Regions from separate parts of the Acetobacter sp. KSO5 genome, predicted to be linked through region 2. Evidence: riboswitches for the same ligand, from Rfam matches in the RefSeq annotation. Region 2 holds a riboswitch; the other holds the start of a gene.

Region 1 (11,343 bases), 330 kb from region 2:
GCCAGATGTTCGGCTACAGCAAGGCCGATGGTGCCGGCAGCTCCGGTAATTACAGCAATTTTGCCTGAAAACTGGCCGGATGTGTGCGGTGTCATACGGGGTCTCCTGTTCGTCCAATATCAGCAGTCGGTATCAGCAGTTACTGGGCCTGATCCGTCAGCAGCGGCACACGGCTTTTTTGCGCCATGTCCTGCATATAGCGGAGGGTGTTGGGGCCGAAGGTCAGGCCTTTGACAATGCTGAGGGAGCGCAGCACCGGGTAGAGGTGGAAGTCGGCTTCTGTCAGCGGAGGTGGGCTGGCCAGCAGAGGGTCCAGCTTATCGAACTGCGCCTGCACAGGGGGCAGGAGCGTGTCTGTCTGCGCCATGAGGGCATCCAGATTGCCAAAATGCTGCTCTTCACGGGTTATGAAGGCCTGTCGCGCGGCGTCGGTCGCCACTTCTGCAAATTTGCCACGGGTAAAGCGCGGCACAATCAGCTTAAGCCCCAGAGACCAGGTCTGCTTGCTCCAGACCATAAGGGGTTCATTGGCGGGGGATGTCAGCAGGCGTGGCGGGTAGGTGTCATCCAGATAGTGCACAATATCCAGACTTTCCGGCATGCAGGTGCCGTCGTCTTTCTGCAGGATGGGCAGGCCCTTTTTACCGGTAAGGCGCAGCGGGGTTTCGCTGTCGCCTTCCATCACAACGCACAGCTCGACGGGAATATTCTTCAGGCCCGCCATCATGCGGGCGCGGGAGCAGAACGGGCAGTGTTCGTAAATATAGAGCTTCAACGACAGACTTCCTCACTCCGACCGGACCCATCGAAGCCCGGCCAGTCTCTTGGTTTTGCGTAACCAGAACACGTCAGAGGAAGGATCGTTGCACCGCAGTGCTGGCAGGGCTGGTGTGCTTAGAACTCAGCAGACAGCGTGAAGTGATACACACGCGGCAGGCCGGCATACAGGCTGGAAGATGCGCCGGATGTGCCGCTGGGCGCACCGGTGAAGACGGAGGCCCAGTAGCGCTCGTTGGTGGCGTTGCTCACCCCAAAGCGCAGGACCATCGGCAGGCGCTCGGTCGCGCGGAAGGTGTAGCGTGTGCCCAGATCCAGCGTGGTGTAGGAGCCGGTGTGCAGCGTGTTGGTCACGTTGGCCGCGCGGTTGCCCATGTAATGCACGTTGGCATTAAACGCCCAGCCGGAGGCGAAGGAACCGAGGGACGCTGGCAGGCGATAGTCCAGCAGCAGGTTGGCCTGCAGCGGAGCCGCGCCCACAATTTCCTTGCGGTCCAGCGTGGGGGAGGCCGCATGCACCAGCTCAGCATCCAGCCACGTCATACCGGCCAGAACGGAGAGGTTCGGCAGCACTTCACCCGAAATCTGGGCTTCCACACCATAGTTCCGCTGCGTGCCACCATACTGATAGGTCTGGCAGTTGGTCATGGCAGCACAGCCGGCGTTCGGGTTGGCGGCGGCGACATACATGGCGTAGGGCGACGTCATGCGGAAGCCGGCCACGTTAAACTGCATGGTATTGTAACGCAGTTTGTAGCCCACTTCATATTCTTCGGAATGGGCTGCGGGCAGCGCGATGTTCGTATTGGTGTAGCTGGTGCTGTTGGGGGTAACAGGTCCGGCTTCAATAGACCGACCATAGGTGAAGTAGAAGGTCTGGTTATCGGTCGGCTTATACATGATGCTGGCGGTCGGGCTGAACGCTGCGGAAGTTTCAAACGTATCCCGCAGAGCGCTTTTGGCGTTCAGCGCACCGCGCTGATGGATCCAGCCCCATGAGAGCGTGCCCATGATGGACCAGTGTTTGTTCAGTTGCAGGGTATCCCCCACAATGAAGGACTGGCTCATGATGCTGCTGGATTTATAGCGCCCATGATAATAAGGCTGCGTGCCACCGTTCTGGCTCGCGCCATACATGTTGTGGATCCCCAGATTCTGCGCAGCGGTTGAGGCCGCAACCGGGTTGTAGTTGCCCATCATGTAGCCGTTGGTGCCAATCACCAGATCATGCCGGATGGGGCCGGTGTAAACGCGGCCGTTGATGTAGGCCATGTTACTGCCAACGCGGAAATCGTTCGCGGTGGTGGTGGCGGTGGCTTTGGAGCTGTACCAGCCGTCACTGCCGCGCAGACCGCCGCAGGTTTTGCCGCCGTCACACAGCGTATCGGCCACGCCAAATGCCTGACGTGCTGCGTCCTGATACAAACCACCCAGCGTGAAGCTCCAGTTTTCATTAAACTGATGCTTGATTTTGCCGAGGAAGGTGTTGGTTTCCATGTGGTAGCCGCTCCATTCCGGAGCCAGACGCTTGCTCAGGTCCGGGGCTTCCGGGAGCTTGTCGCCCCCCACGCCGGTGGCCAGAATACCAAAGCCGGGCGCACCGCCGCGCTGGTCATACGTGTAGTGGCTGGCGTCAATTTCGATAACTGTCTTGTCATCCAGATGGAAATCGAAATCACCGCTGACCATTTCACGGCGCATGGAGCTGCCCTGCGTGTAGGCCGTGCCATCAGCATGCAGCATGTTCAGGCGGTAGCCAAACCAGCCATTGCGGCCCAGACGGCCAGAAATATCGCCATTGACGGTCGGGGTGCCGATGGAATCCACACCAACGGAAAGCCGCTCCGTGCGGCGGTCGGTCGGACGTTTGAGTGTGTATTCAAACACGCCAGCCGGGTTTTCCGGCCCATACATGGCCCCTGCCAGACCATTGAGAACCTGAAGGTTATCCACCCATTCCGCCGGATATGGCGTGGTGGAGACCACGTTCAGGCCGTCCAGACGGGAGTTGGCGACAACATCGGATTCAAACCCACGGGACTGCGGGCGGGACGTGTTGGGGTCCCCGCGCACTTCCAGCTGCACGGAGGGCAGATACTGCGCCATGTCATTAATGCTGCGGATCTGCTGGTTGACCACAACGTCATGCGTCACACCCATGACGGAATAGGGCGTGTCCAGCGTATCGCGGTTCCCCAGCGGGCCGAGATAGACAACCTTGTTCATATATTTGGCGGCAGTGCCGTCGGCGGCATGGTGGCCGTGGACGTTGATCGTTTCCCCATTGGAGCCGTCGAGAATTCCGGCAATGGGGGTGGAGGTGCGCTTTGCGGGGGCCACAGTCGCAGGGGTTTTAAGCACAACCTTTTTGGCGGGGGCTGCTTTAATGGCGGCCTGTTTGTCAGGCGCGGTCTGCGGGGCCGGAGCGGGCGTTGAGGCCAGAGCAGAGCTCGTCAGCAGGAGTGCGCCAAATGTCCCTGTGGCGAAAAGGCGGGGAAAACGATCGTGCATGGCTCTGGCAGGTCCGGAATAGAAATGAACAAAAGGTGAGCCGGTTCTGCCGAGCCTGCCGGGTATTGTCCATATATGGCCGTGCATAAACCTGTATATGAAGGAATATAATCATCGGACTGATGCAGGAATAATACAGTTCCGCAGCGTTCCCCCGGAAAATGGAGGCTACTGTGCGATTTTGTGCATTATGGTGATGCGTAAAATGTATTGGGGAGCAGGAGGGGTTAGCTGCCAAACGGCATCTGAGTGTGCAGGCACAACACGCCAAATCCAGACGCACGAAAACAGCATCTGTGATGCTTGGCTTTAGGCATTATCGATTTTCAGGAAAAAATTGCTGGGGCGAATGACGGGGCTCGAACCCGCGACAACCGGTACCACAAACCGGCGCTCTACCAGCTGAGCTACATCCGCCACACAGCAAGCGCTCATGTAGAGAAACGGAGCTGGCCCGTCAAGACCGAGATGCGGAGAAGGGGCAAAAAATTCCGCAACCGGCTTTTGCGCACGCACGGTGCGGCGCTCTGGCGGTCCGGTGTCTTGTTTATGGGCCGCCAGAGGTCCGGGGAGGGTTAGGCGCGCTTGCTTGCCCAGCGTTCGATACGGGCCACGGCCTCCTGCAACACGCTCTCCTGCTTACAGAAGGCGAAGCGGACCAGATGCTTTGGCGGGGCGCCGTTGGACGGGTCATAGAAGGCGGAGGCGGGGATGGTGGTGACACCGGCTTCTTCCGTCAGCATCCGGGCAAAGGCGACATCATCCAGCCCGTTGGCCAGAGGGGTAATGTCCGCCATCACAAAGTAACTGCCGTCACACGGCAGCACATCCAGTCCTACGCCGCGCAGGCCTGCGGAGAGGATGTCGCGCTTGCGGGCCATGTCCCCGGCCAGATCGCGGAAATACTGCTCGTCCTTGTTCAGGCCGAACGCCACGGCGCGTTGAAGGTTGGGGGCGGTGGCAAACACCAGATTCTGGTGCGCCTTGGCGACCACGGCAGCCAGCGGGGCCGGGGCGGTGACGTAGCCAACCTTCCAGCCGGTGAGTGAGAAGCTCTTGCCCGCACTGCCAATGCGCAGGCACCGCTCCCGCATGGCGGGGCGGCTCATCAGCGAGACATGCGGCGTGCCGAAGGTGAGATGTTCATACACCTCATCGCATACAGCATAGGCGTCGTGCTGAATCAGCAAACCGGCGATGAAGTCCAGTTCTTCCGTGGTGAAGACCTTGCCGGTGGGATTCATGGGCGTGTTGAGCAGAATGGCCTTGGTGCGGGCAGAAAAGGCGGCGGCCAGAGCCTCCCGCGGGAGCGTCCAGCCCGGTTCTTCCAGCCGCACCAGCTTTGGCACGCCGCCAAGCTGGCGGACCATGGGCAGGTAGGTGTCATAAAGCGGTTCAATCAGCACCACTTCATCACCGGGTTCGATCAGCGCCATGAGTGAGGCGGCGAGCGCTTCCGTAGCACCAGAGGTGACGACAACTTCCGACTCCGCATCAATCTCCAGCCCCTGAAAGCGGGCGTTGGAGTCTGCCACTGCGCGGCGCAGTTCCGGCAGGCCGGTCAGCGGTGCATACTGGTTGCGGCCATCCAGCAGGGCATCCGCCGCCGCCTGCACCATGTCCTGCGGGCCTTCCGTATCCGGGAAACCCTGCCCCAGATTAATGGCGTCATGCGCGCGGGCCAGTTCCGACATCACGGTGAAAATGGTGGTGGGCAGGGCGGCAATCTGCCGGTTGAGCGGTTTTGTCATGGCCGTATGTCCTGGGGGCTGCCGGGGGAAAAACGCAGTGGAAACTACAAAAGTGGCGGGCAGACTGCCACGGGCTGGCAAGGGGAGAAAAGAGGGGAGTTTGATGCCGGATCGTTATATTTCGCACAAGGCCGATTGCCCGCGCGGCCAACCCGTGCAAGTTTGGGGCTGTTCGCCCTGAGCCTTCATGCCTTATGGGCAGGTTACGCGCAGGAAGGACCCCCTCTTGTTCAGTGCAGCACCAGATATATTGATGACGTGACATGAGAAAGATCGAGGCCATAATCAAGCCGTTCAAGCTGGACGAGGTGAAGGAAGCCCTTCACGAACTCGGCCTGCAAGGCATTACCGTGATCGAAGCCAAGGGTTTCGGCCGGCAGAAAGGGCACACGGAACTCTATCGTGGCGCGGAATATATTGTCGATTTTCTGCCCAAGATGAAAATTGAGGTTGTCTGTCCCGCAAATCTGGTGGAACGCGCGGTGGAGGCGATCTCGGCCGCAGCGCGCACCGGACGAATCGGCGACGGCAAAATCTTTATTCTCCCGGTGGAAGACGTGGTGCGAATCCGCACGGGGGAACGAGGGGAAGATGCTATCTGAGGCAGCCCGGCCCGGGGCGCCCCGAGAGCGGACGCGAGTTTTATAATCCTAGACGTGCCGCAAGAGTGTGGTGCGCAACAGGTTGTAGGTGAAGACATATGGTGAAGAAAACGACCACTGCGGGTGACAGCAAAGCCGCAGCGATTGCTAAGGTTTTTGACCTGATCCAGGAAAACTCGGTCGAGTTTGTCGATCTGCGTTTCACGGATCCGCGCGGCAAGTGGCACCACACCACGCAGTATGTCACCACGATTGAAGAAGACACCTTTACCGAGGGCTTCATGTTCGATGGTTCCTCCATTGCCGGATGGAAAGCCATTAACGAAAGTGACATGGTTCTGCTGCCGGACCCGGAAACAGCCGTGATGGACCCGTTTACGGCCCGTCCGCAGCTGATCCTGTTCTGTGACATCATCGAGCCGTCCACAGGTCAGCCCTATAACCGTGACCCGCGCTCCACCGCCAAGCTGGCTGAGCAGTATCTGAAGTCCTCCGGTCTGGGCGACACCGCCTTCTTTGGCCCGGAAGCTGAATTCTTCATTTTCGACAACGTGCGCTTTGGCACGGGCCCGAACTTCGGCAAATATCAGCTCGACAGCATCGAAGGACCCGGCGCGTCCCTGAAGGACTATCCGGAAGGCAACATGGGCCATCGTCCGGGTGTGAAGGGTGGCTACTTCCCCGTACCGCCGGTGGACAGCGAAAACGACCTGCGCGCCGAAATGCTCGCCACCATGGGTGAGATGGGTCTGCCGATTGAAAAGCAGCACCACGAAGTCGCACAGTCTCAGCATGAGCTGGGCACCAAGTTCGACACGCTGGTCCGCTCTGCCGACTTCATGCAAATCTACAAATACTGCGTGCACAACGTGGCCCATTCCTATGGCAAGACCGCCACGTTCATGCCGAAGCCGATCTATGGCGATAACGGCTCTGGCATGCATGTTCACCAGTCCATCTGGAAAGACGGCAAACCGACGTTTGCAGGCAATGGCTATGCGGACCTGTCCGATACCGCCCTGTATTACATCGGTGGCATCATCAAACATGCCAAGGCGCTGAACGCCTTCACCAACCCGTCCACCAACTCCTACAAGCGTCTGATCCCGGGCTTTGAAGCTCCGGTGCTGCTGGCTTACTCTGCGCGCAACCGCTCTGCGTCCTGCCGTATTCCGTATGCCACCAACCCGAAAGCCAAGCGCGTTGAAGTCCGCTTCCCGGACCCGACGGCCAACCCGTACCTGGCGTTCTCCGCCATGCTGATGGCTGGTATCGACGGCATCAAGAACAAGATCCACCCGGGCGATGCCATGGACAAGGATCTGTATGACCTGCCGCCGGAAGAACTGAAGCAGATCCCGACGGTTGCCGGCTCCCTGCGTGAAGCGCTGGAAGCTCTGGCCGCTGACCATGAGTTCCTGCTGGCTGGTGGCGTGTTCACCAAAGACCAGATCGAAAGCTACCTGACGGTGAAGTGGGAAGACGTGTATCGCTTTGAACACACGCCTCACCCGGTTGAGTTCGAAATGTACTACTCCGTCTGATCCCTCTCCTTTAGAGGTTCAGTCGATCAGGAACGCGGCCTTCTTCGGAGGGCCGCGTTTTTTTGTGCCTGCGCTCGGGCTGCACTGTGCCTTTTGGGTGATTGACTCGGCGGGGTGAGGCGATAAGACAACGCCTGTGATGGTTTCCCCCACACAAGGGAATGAAAAGGGAACCGGGTGCAGGCCTCGCTGGCCTTAGTCCCGGGCTGTCCCCGCAACTGTAAGCGGTATGGCTGAGTAGTCCGGACGCAAGGCGTTCGGCCCACTGGAGATGGTGTTTTTCCGGGAAGGGATTGCTCAGCTGCGACGCCGCAAGCCAGGAGACCTGCCATCCAGCAAGTGGTTGCGACCAGGAAACGCCAGTCGGGGTGTGTTGGCGTGCGTAACTGAGTTCTGCCCCGGCTACTGTGCCGTATGGGGCAGGCCGGAGACGCTGTCCTGTGGCAACGGCTGACCACAGGATACGAGTATTATGACCTTCCTTCGTTGCGTGCTGACAACCTCCACCATTCTGGCTGTGGCTGGCTATGGCGGGGTAGCGCAGGCTGCTGCCCTTTCTGATGCACAGACGCCCTCAGGCAAATCTCAGGCACATAAAGCCGCCTCTTCCGGCAAGACTCTGAAAGGTCGGGCCGGTGCAGCGGCTCAGCAGCCGGTCGGCACGGCACCAGCGGGGCGTACAGTTGTCTCGCTTAGCCCGTCGCAGGGATTGCCGGAAGTGGTTACGGTCAGTGCGTTGCGCAGGCCGGTGCGGGCGGATGATGTGGGCTCCAGCGTCACCGTGGTCACAGATGAGCAGATTGCCACCCAGCAGCGGCGCACGCTGCCCGATATTCTGGCGCGTCAGCCGGGGCTGAATGTGGTGCGGTCCGGCGGCTTTGGCGGCACAACGTCCATTTTCATGCGCGGTTCAAACGCCAATGACGTGAAGGTGCGTATTGATGGCATGGACATCAATGATGGCAGTTCCGCCGATAATGCGTTTGATGCCGGGCAGTTTGTAACGGACGGTATTGGCTCCATTGAAATTCTGCGTGGCCCGCAGAGCGGCCTGTATGGCGCAGATGCCATGGCCGGGGTGATTGATATCAACACCAAACAGGGCGAAGGGCGCTTCAAACCGTTTGTGCGGATTGAGGGTGGGTCTTACGGCACGTTCAATCAGGCCTTCGGCGCGTCCGGCAGCAGCGGGCGGTTCCATTATAATGTCGTGTTGTCCCATTACCGCACCGACGGTTTTCATGAAGTCCCGCGTTATATTGAGCGGTATAATGAGGCCAATCGTGCCCAGCGCCGCGCGGGCGACCGGAATGATAACCGCAGCGCAAACGTCAAACTCGGTTATGATGTCACGCATAATTTTGATCTTGGTCTGACGGCGCGCCTGATACAGGCCAATTATCATACCTTCACATCGTATGATGACGTGTTCACGCCGTATAACGGTGACCAGCTGATCCGGGACCAGAATACGCAGAATGAGGCCGTTGTGCGCGGCACAGCGCATCTTTCCTCCTTCGGCGGGCGGTTTGATCAGGTTTTAGGGCTCGGTTACATGACCAACCGCCGCCGCTACATGCAGGACGGGTCTTATGCAGATGGTGAGCCCGCCATGACGGACCCGTACTATTACCGTTCAACCCGCCTCAAGGTGGACTGGCACGGCACGGTGGATCTGCGCAAATACGGGACTCTTCTTGTGGGTGCAGAGCATTTTCATGACACGATTGATGTCTCGACCAGTGACCCGACCGAACCCATGCACACTACAGCAGGCATGGATACCACAGCGGGCTATGGGCAGTATGAAGGCAACTGGAACCGCATTCTCTACGGCGCGGCCAATGTGCGGTATGATTCCAATTCCCGCTACGGCAACCATGTCACCTGGCGTGTGGCCCCGGCCATTCATGTGCCGAACACCGGGACCATCATCAAAGCCAGTGCCGGGTCAGGCTTCCATGCGCCGTCGCTGTATCAGCTGTTTGTCAATCAGCGTGGGGCAGGCTGGGGGGAAGAGGGCAACCCTAACCTGAAAGCCGAAACCATGATTGGCTACGATGTGGGCGTGGAGCAGAAACTGCTGCATGACAAACTGCATTTTGGCGCCACATGGTATGACAACAAGGTGCGGAATCTCATCCAGTCTTCATCCTACGTGTTGCCACTGGCAGGGAGCGCGTGGGGGGATTACATCTATTCCTACGGCAATGTGGGCCATGCGCGGATGTATGGCGTGGAAGCGTTCCTGGACTGGAAGGCGTTGAATACGCTCAGCTTTGCGCTGAACTATACCTGGACCCACGCGCGGGATACGGAAAATAATGCGCCGTTGCAGCGCCGCCCGCAGCATAAGTTCAATTTTAACACCACATGGTCCCCGGTGAAGGATTTCACGCTGTCTGGCAATATTCTCTACACCAGCGGCTGGCGGGATTATCCGTTGGTGGGTGAAAACTATTGCAGCACCTGTGGCAAGGGGCACGGCTATTTCACGATTGATCTGACCGCGCATTACAAAATCAATCGCTATATCTCGGTTTTTGCGCGGGCGGATAATCTGCTTAACCGGCAGTATGAAGACCCGATTGGCTACCTCCAGCCCGGTCGCGCCGGATATGGTGGCTTTACGCTGAATTACTGATCCCGCACGGGGCGCATGCCAGAAGGCAAATGGCCTTTTTTACGCCATGCGTTAGAGTGACAAGACAGTTTGAGACGTATTTCAGAAAGGTTTTTCCCGTATGGTCACGCAACGCCCCGAAACACAGTCCACACAGCGCCAGCCGGTGCGTCGCACGCTTAAGGCACTGGTGCGGTCTGGCATGCTGATGGGCCTGCTCTGCGCATCCGTGTCCGGCACGGCGCTGGCGGAAGACAGCACGGTGCATAACTGGACCACCAGCGGGAATGTGACGGTGGCGGATCGCTTCCCGGATGTGCAGGCGTCCGGCATTGCGCGGTTGCCGGACGGGCGGATTGTGCTCTCTCTCCCCACCAGCGCCCAGCGGCATAAAGGCCCGGTGCTGGTTACGTGGACGCAGGGGCAGTTGACGCCGTTCCCCAGCAAAGCCGCGCAGAGCAGGATTATCTCTCCGCTGGGTATGACGGTGGACGCCAACGGCCAGCTCTGGCTGCTGGATGAAGGCGTGCGTGCTGGCAGCAAGGCCAAAGCCAAACCGGCCCTGCTGCATATTGACCCGAAGACGAACAGGATTGTCCGTCGTTATGCGTTTGGCGCGCCCGCCGTGCGGCCAGACAGCCATGTGAATGATGTGCGCGTTGACCTCACCCATGGCAGCGCCGGCACGGCATTTGTCAGCGATACGTCCCAGACCACGCACCCCGCTCTGCTGGTGGTGGATCTGGCCAGTGGCAAGGTGCGGCGTATTCTGGAAGAAACCGTGTCCGTAAGCCCGGTGCCGGGTTTTGTGATGGAAGCAGACGGTCGCCTTGGCCGGTATGATGCCGAGCATCCCACCGTGCCGCAGGGCGGTGTGGACGGTGTGGCCCTGAGTGCGGATTCTACGCGCCTTTACTGGTCTCCGCTGTCCTCCCGCCGCCTCTACAGCGCGCCGACAGCTGTGCTGGCAGACCCCAACGCCACGGAAGCCACGCTGGAAGCTGCCGTGAAGGACGAAGGGGAAGTCGGGATTATGGACGGCATGATGACCGCCCCTGATGGCAGCCTGTATGTAACGGATATTGAGCGCCATGCCGTGGTGCGCCGCGCACCGGATGGCAGTCTGTCCCTCGTTGCGCAGGATGCCCGTCTGATTGCACCGGACAGCATGGCGTTTGATGGCAACACCATTTTGCTGACAGTCGGCCAGTGGGCGCGCCTGCCGGACTTCCATAATGGCAAGGACATGCAGGAACGCCCGTATATTCTGGTGCGTATTACCCCGCCTGAAGTCGCAGCTTCAACTCAGCCTGCACAGCAGTAAAAGGTGAGATGGGGCAAAAATGTCTACACAGGATTTTATTTCGACTATCCCAAAAGCTGAGCTGCATCTGCATATTGAAGGCAGTCTGGAGCCGGAACTGATGTTTGCGCTGGCGCGGCGGAACCGGGTTTCCATCCCGTTTTCCTCTGTGGAAGATGTGCGTAAAGCCTATCAGTTTACAAAATTGCAGGACTTTCTGGATATCTATTAC
Region 2 (11,343 bases):
GTGGTCCGCTGGAGACGAACGTGATCGACAATTTCCGTGATGGTGACTGGCGGAATGAGCGCGGCGCGTATCTGGTGCATATGGTGGATGACAATCAGGTCGATTTCGCTACCCAGATGGCCATTTCCAAAGGCTATGTCGGGCGGGAGCTGGAAGAGCAGATCCGGTATCTGTCCTCCCACACCGTGCGTCTGTTCAGCCATAACGAGGCGCTGCCCGACCCGGATAACCGCCTGACGCTGAGCAAGACCAACAAGGACATTCTCGGCATTCCGCACCCGGACGTGTATTACAAACTGCCGGAATACACCGTGAAAAGCTGTGAACACACCCGCAAGGTGTTCAAGGAGCTGATCGGCCTGATGCACGGCACGGATGAGGAATGGACCCCCGGCTACTTCCCGCAGGACCATCCCTCCGGCAGCACCATCATGGGCACGGACCCCAAGGATTCCGTGGTGGACGGCCATTGCCGGACGCATGACCATGAGAACCTCTTTATTGCCAGTTCCTCAGTTTTCTCAACCGTGGGCACGGGCAACATCACTCTTACGGTCGCAGCGCTGGCGCTGCGTGTTGCAGATACGCTGAAAAAAGAACTGCTTCATGGCTGATTTCAGAACTCTCCTCTGTTCCGCACTCGTTGCCGGAACAGCCCTCGGTGGCGTGGCCCTTGCTCCGGTTGCTCTGTCTCCGGTCGCGCTGGCTCAGTCTGCGGATAAACCTGCCGACAAGCCTGCCGCACAGCCTGCACCAGCCCAGCCCACGGTGCCCGCACCTGTGGCGGAAGAGGGCAAGCCTGCCGCCGGGTCCGATGCCAAAACATCTGACCACAGCCCAACCTCTCAAACCCCGGCTCCCGCCGGGGAGGCTGCAACGCCTGCAAACAGCCAGTCCGCAGCAACCGGGGCTGCCATGGCGCCGGCTTCCGGCACAAATGCCGCGGCCCAGCCGGAAAGTGCGGATGCAGAACTGGCGCGTGGTGCGTATCTCGCCACAGCGGCAGACTGCGTGGCCTGTCATACCAAACCGGGCGGAAAACCCTTTGCGGGCGGCCTGAAAATCGCCACCCCGATGGGTGATGTGGTTGCCACCAACATCACGCCGGACCCGCAGCACGGTATTGGGTCTTATACGGAAGCCGACTTTGAAAATGCGCTCCGTCATGGCGTGCGCAAGGACGGGTCTTACCTGTATCCGGTTATGCCGTATGTGTCTTACGCCGGCATGACGGATCAGGACGTAAAAGCCCTGTATGCGTGGTTCATGCACGTGGTCAAACCTGTTGCGGAATCCCCGGAGGAGACAAATCTCTCTTTCCCGGCCAGCCTCCGTTCAGCCATGATGGCGTGGAACTTTGTCGCCAGTAAGGAAACGCCGGAAACGGGTGATTCCAGCACGTATGACACGCTGCGTCGTGGCCGCTATCTGGCCAATGCGCTGGAACATTGTGGCACCTGTCATACTCCGCGTAACTTCATGCTGAGTGAAAAGCAGGACCATTATCTGGCTGGCGGGTCACTCGGCACATGGTATGCCCCCAACGTCACCTCCAGCAAAACCGGTGGTATTGGTGACTGGAGCGAGGATGATCTGGTGGCTTACCTGCGCAGCGGGCATGTGGCCGGTCGTGCTCAGGCTGCTGGTCCCATGGCCGAGGCCGTGGAGCACAGCACCAGCCACCTGACGGATGCGGACCTGCACGCGCTGGCCGCCTTTATCCTGAAGGTCGCGCCGATGGATGATGATGCCGACCATACCGCGCGTGACGCTGCCGGTAAGGCAGCAGAAATGCCCGACATCCGCACCAAAGGCCCGCAGCGGATTGATGATCTGGCGGAAATGGATGGCCCGCACATCTATGATGCCAACTGTTCCGCCTGCCACGGGCATGATGGCGCTGGCACGAAGGACCATTACGTGCCGTCGCTGTTCAACAACTCCACAGTGGGGGCCGGGCGTCCGGACAACCTGATCATGACCATCCTCAAAGGGGTGGATCGCACGGCAGGCACGGAACATGCCTTCATGCCGGGCTTTGATGGTCAGTCCAACGTCCAGCGTCTGAGCGATGCGGAAATTGCGGCCCTGACAAACTACATCACGGCCACATTCGGCACCGGCGACCATCAGGTGACGCCGGAACTGGTCAAAAGTCTGCGGAAAGATACCCCGGTGGTCAATCCGCTGGCCAAAGGCAAATAAGGTAACCTCAAGACAGGCCGGACCATTCTTCAAGGGTCCGGCCCCTGATTCGGGTTGGGAAGAGGGCAGGGGATTGCCCGGTTGCCCTCTTCCTCCCGCCTCACCCCCTCCCGTCACAAAATTGTCTTCCTTCCCACCCGGTGGCTGGCATGGGGCAGGTGCGCCCTCCGGCATGTGGCCTGTGGGGCATTTCCCCAGCTTTTCCGCGGCTGCTGGCGTGGCCGATCTGAGCAGGGGCGGGTTTCGTAAAACCCGCCAACCTCACTCTCCTGTTCACGAATTGTTGCAGCGGTTTTTTAGGGGAAGATTTTTAGAAAAAATACGATATGGACACCGCCCTTTGACGAACGCTTTGAGCAAGGGTGAAAACAGTGTTCAGCACGCTTTCTGTTTCAACACGGATCGGCCTTGTCGCGCTGTGCGCGGCAACCTTTACGGCTATCACCAGTGAGCTTGCTCCCGTTGGGCTTCTGCTGGATATGGCGCGCGCTTTTAACATCAGCACAGGCCGCGCCGGGCTTGCTGTCAGCGCCTATGCGCTTATTGTCACGGTGGCCGCTGTCCCGCTGACGGTGCTGACCGCGCGCGTCGAGCGCAAACGTCTGCTGCTTATCGCCCTTTCTGGGTATGTGGTCTCCAACCTGATTTCAGCCTTCGCGCCCACCTTTGGCATCGTGTGCTTTGGCCGCGCGATTGGCGGGGGCGCGCATGCGCTGCTCATGTCCATGGTGTCCGCCTACGCGGCCCATCTGGTTCCTAAAAAACTGACAGGCCGGGCCATCTCTTTTGTGTTTGGCGGGTCTTCCATGGGGGGCGTGCTCGGCGTGCCGGGAACGGCGGCCATCAGCCAGTTGGCGGGCTGGCGCGTGGCCCTTATGGTCGTGGCGGGTCTGGCTGCGGTCCTGACGGTGCTGATTGCGGTTTGTCTGCCCCCAGTCATCAAACCCGCCGGGCGTCCGTCCGGGCCGTATAAGGTGCCGCGTGAGTCTGTCCGGGCTTTTGCGTGGGTAATCTCGGCCAATGCGCTGTTTTTTGTCGGGCATAACGTGGTGTACACCTACATCGCCCCGCTGCTGATGGCGCATGGCCTGCCGGAAACCTCCGTCAGTGTGGCGCTGCTGTTTATCGGGGTGTTCAGCCTGTCCGGCCTGTGGGCGTCCGGCCTTATGGTGGACCGCTGGCCGCGTGTGGGGGTGCTGGCCTCGGGGGCTGCTATTTCGCTGGGGATTGGGCTGCTGGGCGGCCAGTTCATGCCAGCGTGGGGTGGCGTGGGTGTCGCGGCTCTGTGGTGCGCGGGCTATGCGTCCATCATTCCGTTCATGATGTCCGGCGCCATTCGCGCCCGTGCCACCACGGCGGATACGGCCGGGGCGGCCATCAACAGCACCAGCAACCTTGGTATTCTGCTTGGTTCCGCACTGGGTGGGCAGTTGCTGGCGGTGTATGGGGTCAGCGTTCTGGTGCCGGTGGCTCTTGGCGTCTGTGCGCTCTCCATGCTGGTCATTCTGCTTAGCGGTAATGCCTTCCCCGCGCATCTGGGCGAGCATGAGGATGAAGAGGCGGCGGAACAGGTGTGTGCGGAACGCGGTCCGCTCATGACTTGAAAAATACCCCGGTTATGCGATGCTCAGCCGCATGATGGTGTCCCGCAAGGGATGAAAAGGGAAGAACGGTGCGCAGCTTCGGCTGCAAGGCCGTCGCTGCCCCCGCAACTGTAAGTGATTGCATGGTCCGCTGTGGGCCTGCCCCCTCAACCGGGCAGGTCCATGCCACCGGCCCCCACCGGGCCGGGAAGGCAGGCAGACCCGCAGACTGCATGGTTAACCCCCGCGCAGACCTGCACGACACAAGCCAGGAGACCTGCCATCATCCGTGCGCCTTTTGGGGCGGGCGGTTGTTTGAGGTGTCGTGTCCGGCGGGGTGCCCGGAAGGCGAGGGTGCGCCGCGCCGCGCATCACTCCTGCCCCGGCAGGAGCACCAGTTGTGCACTCCGTTTAAGTGCTGTTCCGCATGGGATGGTGCCTGATCGGGAAAATTTTATGCCTGCGTCTGTTACGCACTCCGCCTCTCCCCCATCATCTCCTCCTGCTGCGGCAGAAGGCCCGGTGCTGCATGTCTGCACCACCTGCCGCCGCGGTGGCCCCGCCATGGAGCATCCTCCGGGCGCACAATTGCTGGACCGCCTGCAAACGGTGCTGGAGGCCAGCCCGCAACCCATCACCCTGCGTCCCGTTGCCTGTCTGGCTGCGTGTGACCGGGGCTGCACAGCGGCCATCTCCATGCCCAACCGCTGGACCTGGCTGCTCGGCCATCTCGGGCCGGAAAAAGCGGAAGATCTGCTGGCTTACGCCAAACTTTACGCAGCCTCTGCCAAAGGCACGGTTATGCCTTCCCGCCGCCCGGCCTCACTGTCTGATATGATTCTGGGCCGCGTGCCCGCAACCGAACAGGACCCGTCATGACCGGTTTACCCGCCCGCGTTCCCGTAACCATCATCACCGGCTTCCTCGGGGCCGGAAAAACCACGCTCCTGCGGCACATTCTGCAAAAAGCGCAGGGCCACCGCATTGCCGTGGTGGTGAATGAATTCGGCTCTCTGGGCATTGATGGAGAAATCCTGCGCGGCTGCGGTGTGGAAGGCTGCCGGGAGGATGATATTGTCGAACTCACCAATGGCTGCCTGTGCTGCACCGTGGCGGATGATTTCCTGCCCACGATGGAAGCCCTGCTGGACCGGGCCGACCCGCCGGAACATGTGGTGATTGAAACCTCCGGTCTCGCCCTGCCCAAGCCGCTGCTTAAGGCCTTTGGCTGGCCCACCGTGCGCAGCCGCATGACGGTGGATGGCGTGATTACGGTGCTGGACGCCCCCGCCGTGGCCTCCGGTCGCTTTGCGGATGACCCGGAAGCCGTGGCCAAACAGCGCGAGGCGGATCCCTCACTGGATCATGACAACCCTCTGGCCGAAGTGTTTGAAGACCAGCTCAACGCGGCAGACCTGATTGTGCTGAACAAGACCGACCTGCTGGACGCCGCCCAGTTGGACGCCGTGGAAGCCGAGATCAAAAAGCTCTGCCCGCGCCCCGTGCGGATTATCCGTGCGCAGGATGGCAAGGTGGACCCCGCCGTGCTGCTGGGCCTTGGTGCCGAGGCCGAGGCAGACCTTCAGGCCCGTCCGTCCCACCATGATGCGGAAGATGGCGAGCATGAGCATGATGATTTTGAAAGCTTCGTTGTCACCGTGCCGGAGCAGCTTTCCGTCGAACGGTTCCTGACACTCTTGCAGGATGTCGCCGCCCGGTATGACGTGCTGCGCATGAAAGGCTTTGCCACCGTGCAGGGCAAACCCATGCGTCTGGCCGTGCAGGGCGTGGGCACACGCTTCCGGCATGAGTTTGACCGCCTGCTGACCCCGCAGGACGCCCGCACGGGCCGCATTGTGGTCATCGGTCAGAAGGGGCTGGATGAGGCCGCCATTACGGCAGCCCTCGCGGCAGATGCCGCCGCAACCACCGCCGGTTAAACAGGCAGGACCGCCCTATGCACCTCCTTGTTCGGGAAAACAGGACGCTTGATGAGCAGGATGAGGCCGAAGACCTCGGCCTGCCGCCTGCGGATCTGGTGGTCCTCTCCTTTACGGAGAGCGATCTGCTCGGCCTGCTCCACGCGCAGGAGCGGCTAAAGGCCGAACACGGGGCAGAGGGGGCACCGCCGTCTCTTCAGGTCACCAGTCTGGCCCGGTTGCGCCACCCCATGTCGGTGGATCTGTATCTGGAAACCACACTGGCGCAGGCCCGCTGTGTGGTGGTGCGTCTGCTGGGCGGTCTGGATTACTGGCGCTATGGCGCGGAGGAACTGGCCGCATGGTGCCGGGAGCATAAGGTACCGCTGGCCCTCCTGCCCGGTGAGGCCATGCGGCAGGGAACGAGTGCCTCAGTCCCCATGCAGGATGATACCCGTCTGGCGGACCTCTCCACCGTTCCTGAAGAAATCCGTAATCGCCTAAACGGATTTTTTCAGCATGGTGGAACCCGCAATATGGTGAACGCCCTGCGCCTGATGGCCGGTCTCGCCGGACAAGGCCCGGATGAGGGCGCGCAGCCGGAGCCTCTGCCGCAGTGGGGCCTCTATCGCACCGTGACAGGCGTTCCGGTTGTAAAAGCCACAGCCGCAGACGGGATTGATCGGGAGGCCACCCGCCTGCCGTCAGGCCGTGTCATGCGGGCCACGCTGGTATTTTACCGCGCGCATCTGATGGTAGGGGATATCGCCGCACTGGATCTGCTGGCCGAAACCCTCGCGGCGCAGGGTTGCACGGTGGAGATGCTTTTCGTCACCTCGCTCAAAGATCCAGTCGTCGCCAAAGGGGTTGCAGAGGCACTGAGGCGGTCAAAACCGGATATCCTGCTCAACGCCACGCTGTTTTCCTCCAGAAACCCGCAAGGGGACTCTCCCCTCACCGGGGCGGATGTGCCCATTCTGCAACTGCTGCAACCGGGGGCCACGCAGGCGGTGTGGGAACGCAGCCCGCGCGGTCTCTCCCGGTCGGATCTCGCCATGCAGGCGGTGCTGCCGGAACTGGATGGGAGTATCGCCACCCTTCCCATTTCCTTCCGCGCAGAAGCACCCCCCGGTCTGCCTGCCGCCCGCGTGCCGTATCTGCCCGGCATCCGCCAGACGGCAGACCGTGCGCTGGCATGGGCACGTTTGCGGTATCTGTCCCCTGAGCAAAAGCGCGTGGGCATCATCCTGTCCGATTATCCGGGGGCAGGGCTCACGCAGGAAACCGGGCACGTGGCTCACGCTGTCGGGCTGGATGGGTTCGCCAGTCTGGCTTCCATCCTCACCCTGCTGCGGGCGGAGGGGTATCAGACGGGTGCAGCACCTCTGCCGCAACCGGAACAGCTCGCGGCCCTGCTGGCGCAAAGTGCCCCCCGGCCTCTGTTCTGCGTCGCCACCTATCGTGCTCTGGCCGCCGGGCTGGATGCTGCATTTATGGCTTCCGTTACACAGGCATGGGGAGAGCCGGAGCAGGACCCGTGTGTGCAGGACGCCACATTTCACCTGCGGGCAATAGAACTGGGCCATCTGACGCTGGCCGTGCAACCGGACCGGGGGCGGCAGGCCGACCGCAAAGCCCTGTATCATGACCCGGACAGCCCACCCTGCCACGCCTATGTTGCGTTCTATCTCTGGTTGCGCAGTGTGCGGCGGCTGGATGCGCTCGTGCATCTGGGCACCCACGGCACGCTGGAATGGCTGCCCGGCAAGGCCGCCGCGCTGTCCGCCTCCTGCGCGCCTGCCGTGCTGACGGGGGATCTGCCGGTTATCTACCCGTTTATCGTCAACAATCCGGGCGAGGCCGCCACAGCCAGACGCCGTCTGGGCGCTGTCACCATCGGGCACATGACGCCCCCGGTCATGCAGGCAGACCTTTCCTCAGATATGCAGGCGCTGGAACGGCTGATTGACGAATATGCCGAGGCCGATGGTCTGGACCCGCGCCGGGGTGCGCTGCTCCGTAAGGATATTCTGGAAAAAGCATCCCGCACCGGCGTCCTTTCAGAAAGCGGTGTCCGCCCCGGTGAGGACGATGAGGCCGAAGCGCTGGCCCGTCTGGACGCTTATCTCTGTGACGTAAAAGATCTGCAAATCCGGGATGGCCTGCACGTGTTCGGCCAGAACGCGCCGAAGGCCGACACGCTCGCACAGGCTATTTTTCAGGCATGCAGGCCTCAGGATGAGCGTATTCAGAGCGAGGCACAGACCTCTGAAAAGCAAAGGGCTTTGAAAGAAGAGATTGCAAACCGCATCAACCAGAGCGGCCCGGCGGAAGCACAGGCGCTTCTGGCCGCCCTCGCTGGCCGGTTTGTCACACCCGGACCCGCCGGAGCCCCCACACGCGGGCGGCTGGATGTGCTGCCCACCGGGCGCAACCTGTTCACGCTGGACCCGCGCGCACTCCCCACGCCCTCCGCTATGGTTCTGGCAGAAAAAATGGAAAAGCTTTTGCTCACACGGCATTTGCAGGAACAGGGCGAACCGCTGACCCGTCTGGTCATGGACCTGTGGGGCTCAGCCAGCCTGCGCACGGGCGGCGAGGACATGGCCCTCGCCCTCCGCCTGATGGGTGTGGAGATCAAACGGGCCGAAGGCACGGGGCACGTCACCGGGTTTGAAGTTATCCCGCTGCCCGTGCTCAATCGCCCCCGCGTGGATGTTACGCTGCGTATCTCCGGCCTGTTCCGCGATGCCTTTCCCGATCAGATTGCCCTGTTTGATCAGGTTGTCAGCGCCGTCGCCAACCGGCGAGAGCCGCCAGAATGGAATCCTCTGGCCGCCAGCGCCAAAGGTCTGGACGGTGAAGCCCGCACTCGTGCCACTGCCCGCATTTTTGGCGCAGCGTCAGGCACCTACGGCACCGGGGTGGAAGAGGCTTTGCAAACCGGCACATGCGCGGATCAGGCCGCTCTGGGCAAAGCCTGGCTGGAAGGCTCCGCATGGACCTATGGCGGCGGGCGAGACGGCGGGCAGGACGCCGCTGCACTCGCCACCCTTCTGGGGCAGGCGGATGCCGTGCTGCATGTGCAGGACCACGCGGAGACTGACATGCTGGAAAGTCCGGAAAACGCCGCTCATGAAGGCGGTCTGGCCGCAGCGGCAGCAACCCTCGGGGCCAGCCCTGCGCTGTGGCATGGGGATACCTCGCGCCCGGACAGGCCCCGCCTGCGCGCCACCGCGCAGGAAGTGACGCGCATTGTGCGCGGGCGGCTGGCCAACCCGCGCTGGATTGAGGGCATGCAGCAGCATGGCTACGCAGGCGCTGCGGAACTGGCCCGCGGGCTGGATGCCCTGCATGGGTTTGCCGCCACGCTGCCGGAGCGGTTTGACCAGCAGTTCGATATGGTTTTTGCGGCCACATTGGGGGATGAGGCGTGTGATGCCTTCCTCCAGCGGGAAAACCCGGCAGCGCGTGAGGCCATGCGCGCCCGCTTTGCCGATGTCTGGCAGCGTGGCCTGTGGCACCCGCGCGGCAACAGCGTGGCGCAGGTTCTGGAAAGCGGAGAACGGGCATGAGCGTACGCGCTATCATGGTGGCAGCACCCCGGTCCGGCGGTGGGAAAACCACGGTCACGCTGGCCCTGCTGGCGGCCTTCCGGCGGCGGGGTATCCGGGTGGGCGCTGCCAAGACCGGCCCGGACTATATTGACCCCGCCTTCCATGCCGCCCTCACGGGTCGCCCCGGCCTCAATCTGGATAGCTGGTGCATGAACCCGGCCCTGCTGGCCGCAACACTGGAAGCCGCCCGGCAGGATGTGGACCTCGTGGTGGTGGAATCCGCCATGGGCCTGTTTGACGGATTAGTCGCCCCCAATGGCGCGCGCGGTTCACCGTCCGATATTGCCGCCCGCTTCAATATTCCCGTGCTGCTGGTGCTGGATGTGTCCGGGCAGGGCCAGACGGTGGGCGCGGTGGCGCATGGCTTTGCAACATGGCAACCGGACGTGCAGGTGGCCGGTGTGGTGCTCAACCGCGTGGCGTCCCCGCGCCATGCCAGACTGACGGAAGGGGCCATTGAGGCGGCTGGTCTGCCCGTCTGTGGCACATTGCTCCGCCAGCCCGGCACACCCCTGCCGGAGCGCCATCTGGGGCTCGTGCAGGCCCGCGAACATGACGGTCTGACCGACTGGCTGGAAGATCTGGCCGACAAGGCCGAACGCGAACTCAACCTCGACGCCATTCTTGCCACGGCCAGACCCCTGCCAGAAAACCTCCTGCCAGATACGCTCTTACAGGCTCCGAATAGTCAGTTTACCCCCCTAAACTCAGCCATCTTACAAGGCTCCAGTTCGGCTCCTATTCAGGCGCTCCCCCCCGGCGCTCTCCCACCTCCCGGCCAGCGTATCGCTCTCGCGGATGATGCCGCGTTCTCCTTCCTCTACGGGCATCTGGCGCTGTTCTGGCGGCAGGCCGGGGCGGAGCTGGTGCCGTTCTCACCACTGGCGAATGAAGCGCCAGACCCGTCCTGCGATGTGTGCTGGCTGCCCGGCGGCTACCCCGAACTGCATGCAGGCCGACTGGCGGCGGCAGAGCATTTCCGGCAGGGGCTGGCCCGCTTTGCGCAAACGCGCCCGGTGCATGGGGAGTGCGGGGGCTTCATGGTGCTGGGCGAGGCGCTGGAGGATGCGCAGGGCACCCGCCACCGCATGACGGGTCTGCTGGGCCACGTAACCTCCTTTGCGCGGCGCAAGCTCAATCTGGGCTATCGGGAGGCTACGCTGCTGGCGCCCTCCGTGCTGGGGCAGGCGGGCACCACACTGCGCGGGCATGAATTCCATTATGCAACAGTGGTGGAAGCGGGGGCGGATGCACCGCTTGCAAACCTACGGGCCGGAGACGGCACAGACCTCGGTCCATGCGGTGGGCGCAGAGGCGCTGTGTCGGGTTCATTTTTCCATGTGCTGGCTTGTGGTCATCCGGCCTCGCCCCCACATTCTGGCTGGTCTCATACCGGGTCTTCGTGAAATGCACGGAGCCGGGCGGGACGGTGCTGCGTTGAAAAGCGTGGTTTACAACAGCAGAGGTGTCAGGGCAGGGGTTATAAAGACCGGCCGCTTCTGGCTGAGGAGAGAAAAATGGCGCAGTCTTTCCCTGTTTTATTAGTGCGCCACGCACCCGTCATGGTGCCGGAGGGCGTGTGTTACGGGCGGCAGGATGTCGCCCTGCGCCCGGGGTGGGAACGGGTCACGTCCGGGCTGGCTGTGCTGGCACAGGGCGCAGTCTGCCGGGTGCTCTACAGCTCCCCCGCAGAACGCTGCCAGCAGATGGCGCGTAAACTGGCCGCTTCCACAGGGATGGACTTACGAATCGACCCCCGGCTGGCAGAAATGGATTTTGGGGAATGGGAAGGTCAGCCCTGGCAGGATATTGATCGCGGCCTGCTGGACGCATGGGCTGCGGACCCGGAGGGCTTTGTGCCACCGGGCGGGGAGAGCGGTCGTGCCCTCTGCCGCCGCGTTCTGGCCTTCTGGCAGGATGTGCAGCAGGCCGGCACACCTGCCTGTGTGCTGTCTCACGGCGGCCCCCTGCGGGTGCTGAGCGCACTGGCGGCTGGCACTCCCCCCGCCTTGCTGGCTC

Evidence for each region. A riboswitch is a leader RNA that binds a small molecule or an ion and turns the genes downstream of it on or off. The one in region 2 is predicted to bind cobalamin.
Region 1: another riboswitch for cobalamin. It lies ahead of ACHQGU_RS04125 (TonB-dependent receptor plug domain-containing protein); the one in region 2 lies ahead of ACHQGU_RS02550 (DUF1636 domain-containing protein).

What each region holds. Positions count from the first base shown of each region.
Region 1 is NZ_CP172014.1:894,758-906,100, forward strand. It holds gene ACHQGU_RS04090 (SDR family NAD(P)-dependent oxidoreductase) at 1-95, opposite strand, end outside; gene grxB (glutaredoxin 2) at 140-775, opposite strand; gene ACHQGU_RS04100 (TonB-dependent siderophore receptor) at 895-3,288, opposite strand; tRNA gene ACHQGU_RS04105 (tRNA-His) at 3,630-3,705, opposite strand; gene ACHQGU_RS04110 (aminotransferase) at 3,864-5,039, opposite strand; gene ACHQGU_RS04115 (P-II family nitrogen regulator) at 5,303-5,641, shown strand; gene glnA (type I glutamate--ammonia ligase) at 5,740-7,185, shown strand; cobalamin riboswitch at 7,309-7,533, shown strand; gene ACHQGU_RS04125 (TonB-dependent receptor plug domain-containing protein) at 7,658-9,829, shown strand; gene ACHQGU_RS04130 (L-dopachrome tautomerase-related protein) at 10,011-11,132, shown strand; gene ACHQGU_RS04135 (adenosine deaminase) at 11,152-11,343, shown strand, end outside.
Region 2 is NZ_CP172014.1:569,571-580,913, forward strand. It holds gene ACHQGU_RS02535 (GMC family oxidoreductase) at 1-614, shown strand, start outside; gene ACHQGU_RS02540 (cytochrome c) at 916-2,205, shown strand; gene ACHQGU_RS02545 (MFS transporter) at 2,577-3,809, shown strand; cobalamin riboswitch at 3,828-4,088, shown strand; gene ACHQGU_RS02550 (DUF1636 domain-containing protein) at 4,245-4,667, shown strand; gene cobW (cobalamin biosynthesis protein CobW) at 4,664-5,728, shown strand; gene cobN (cobaltochelatase subunit CobN) at 5,746-9,282, shown strand; gene ACHQGU_RS02565 (cobyrinate a,c-diamide synthase) at 9,279-10,730, shown strand; gene ACHQGU_RS02570 (histidine phosphatase family protein) at 10,842-11,343, shown strand, end outside.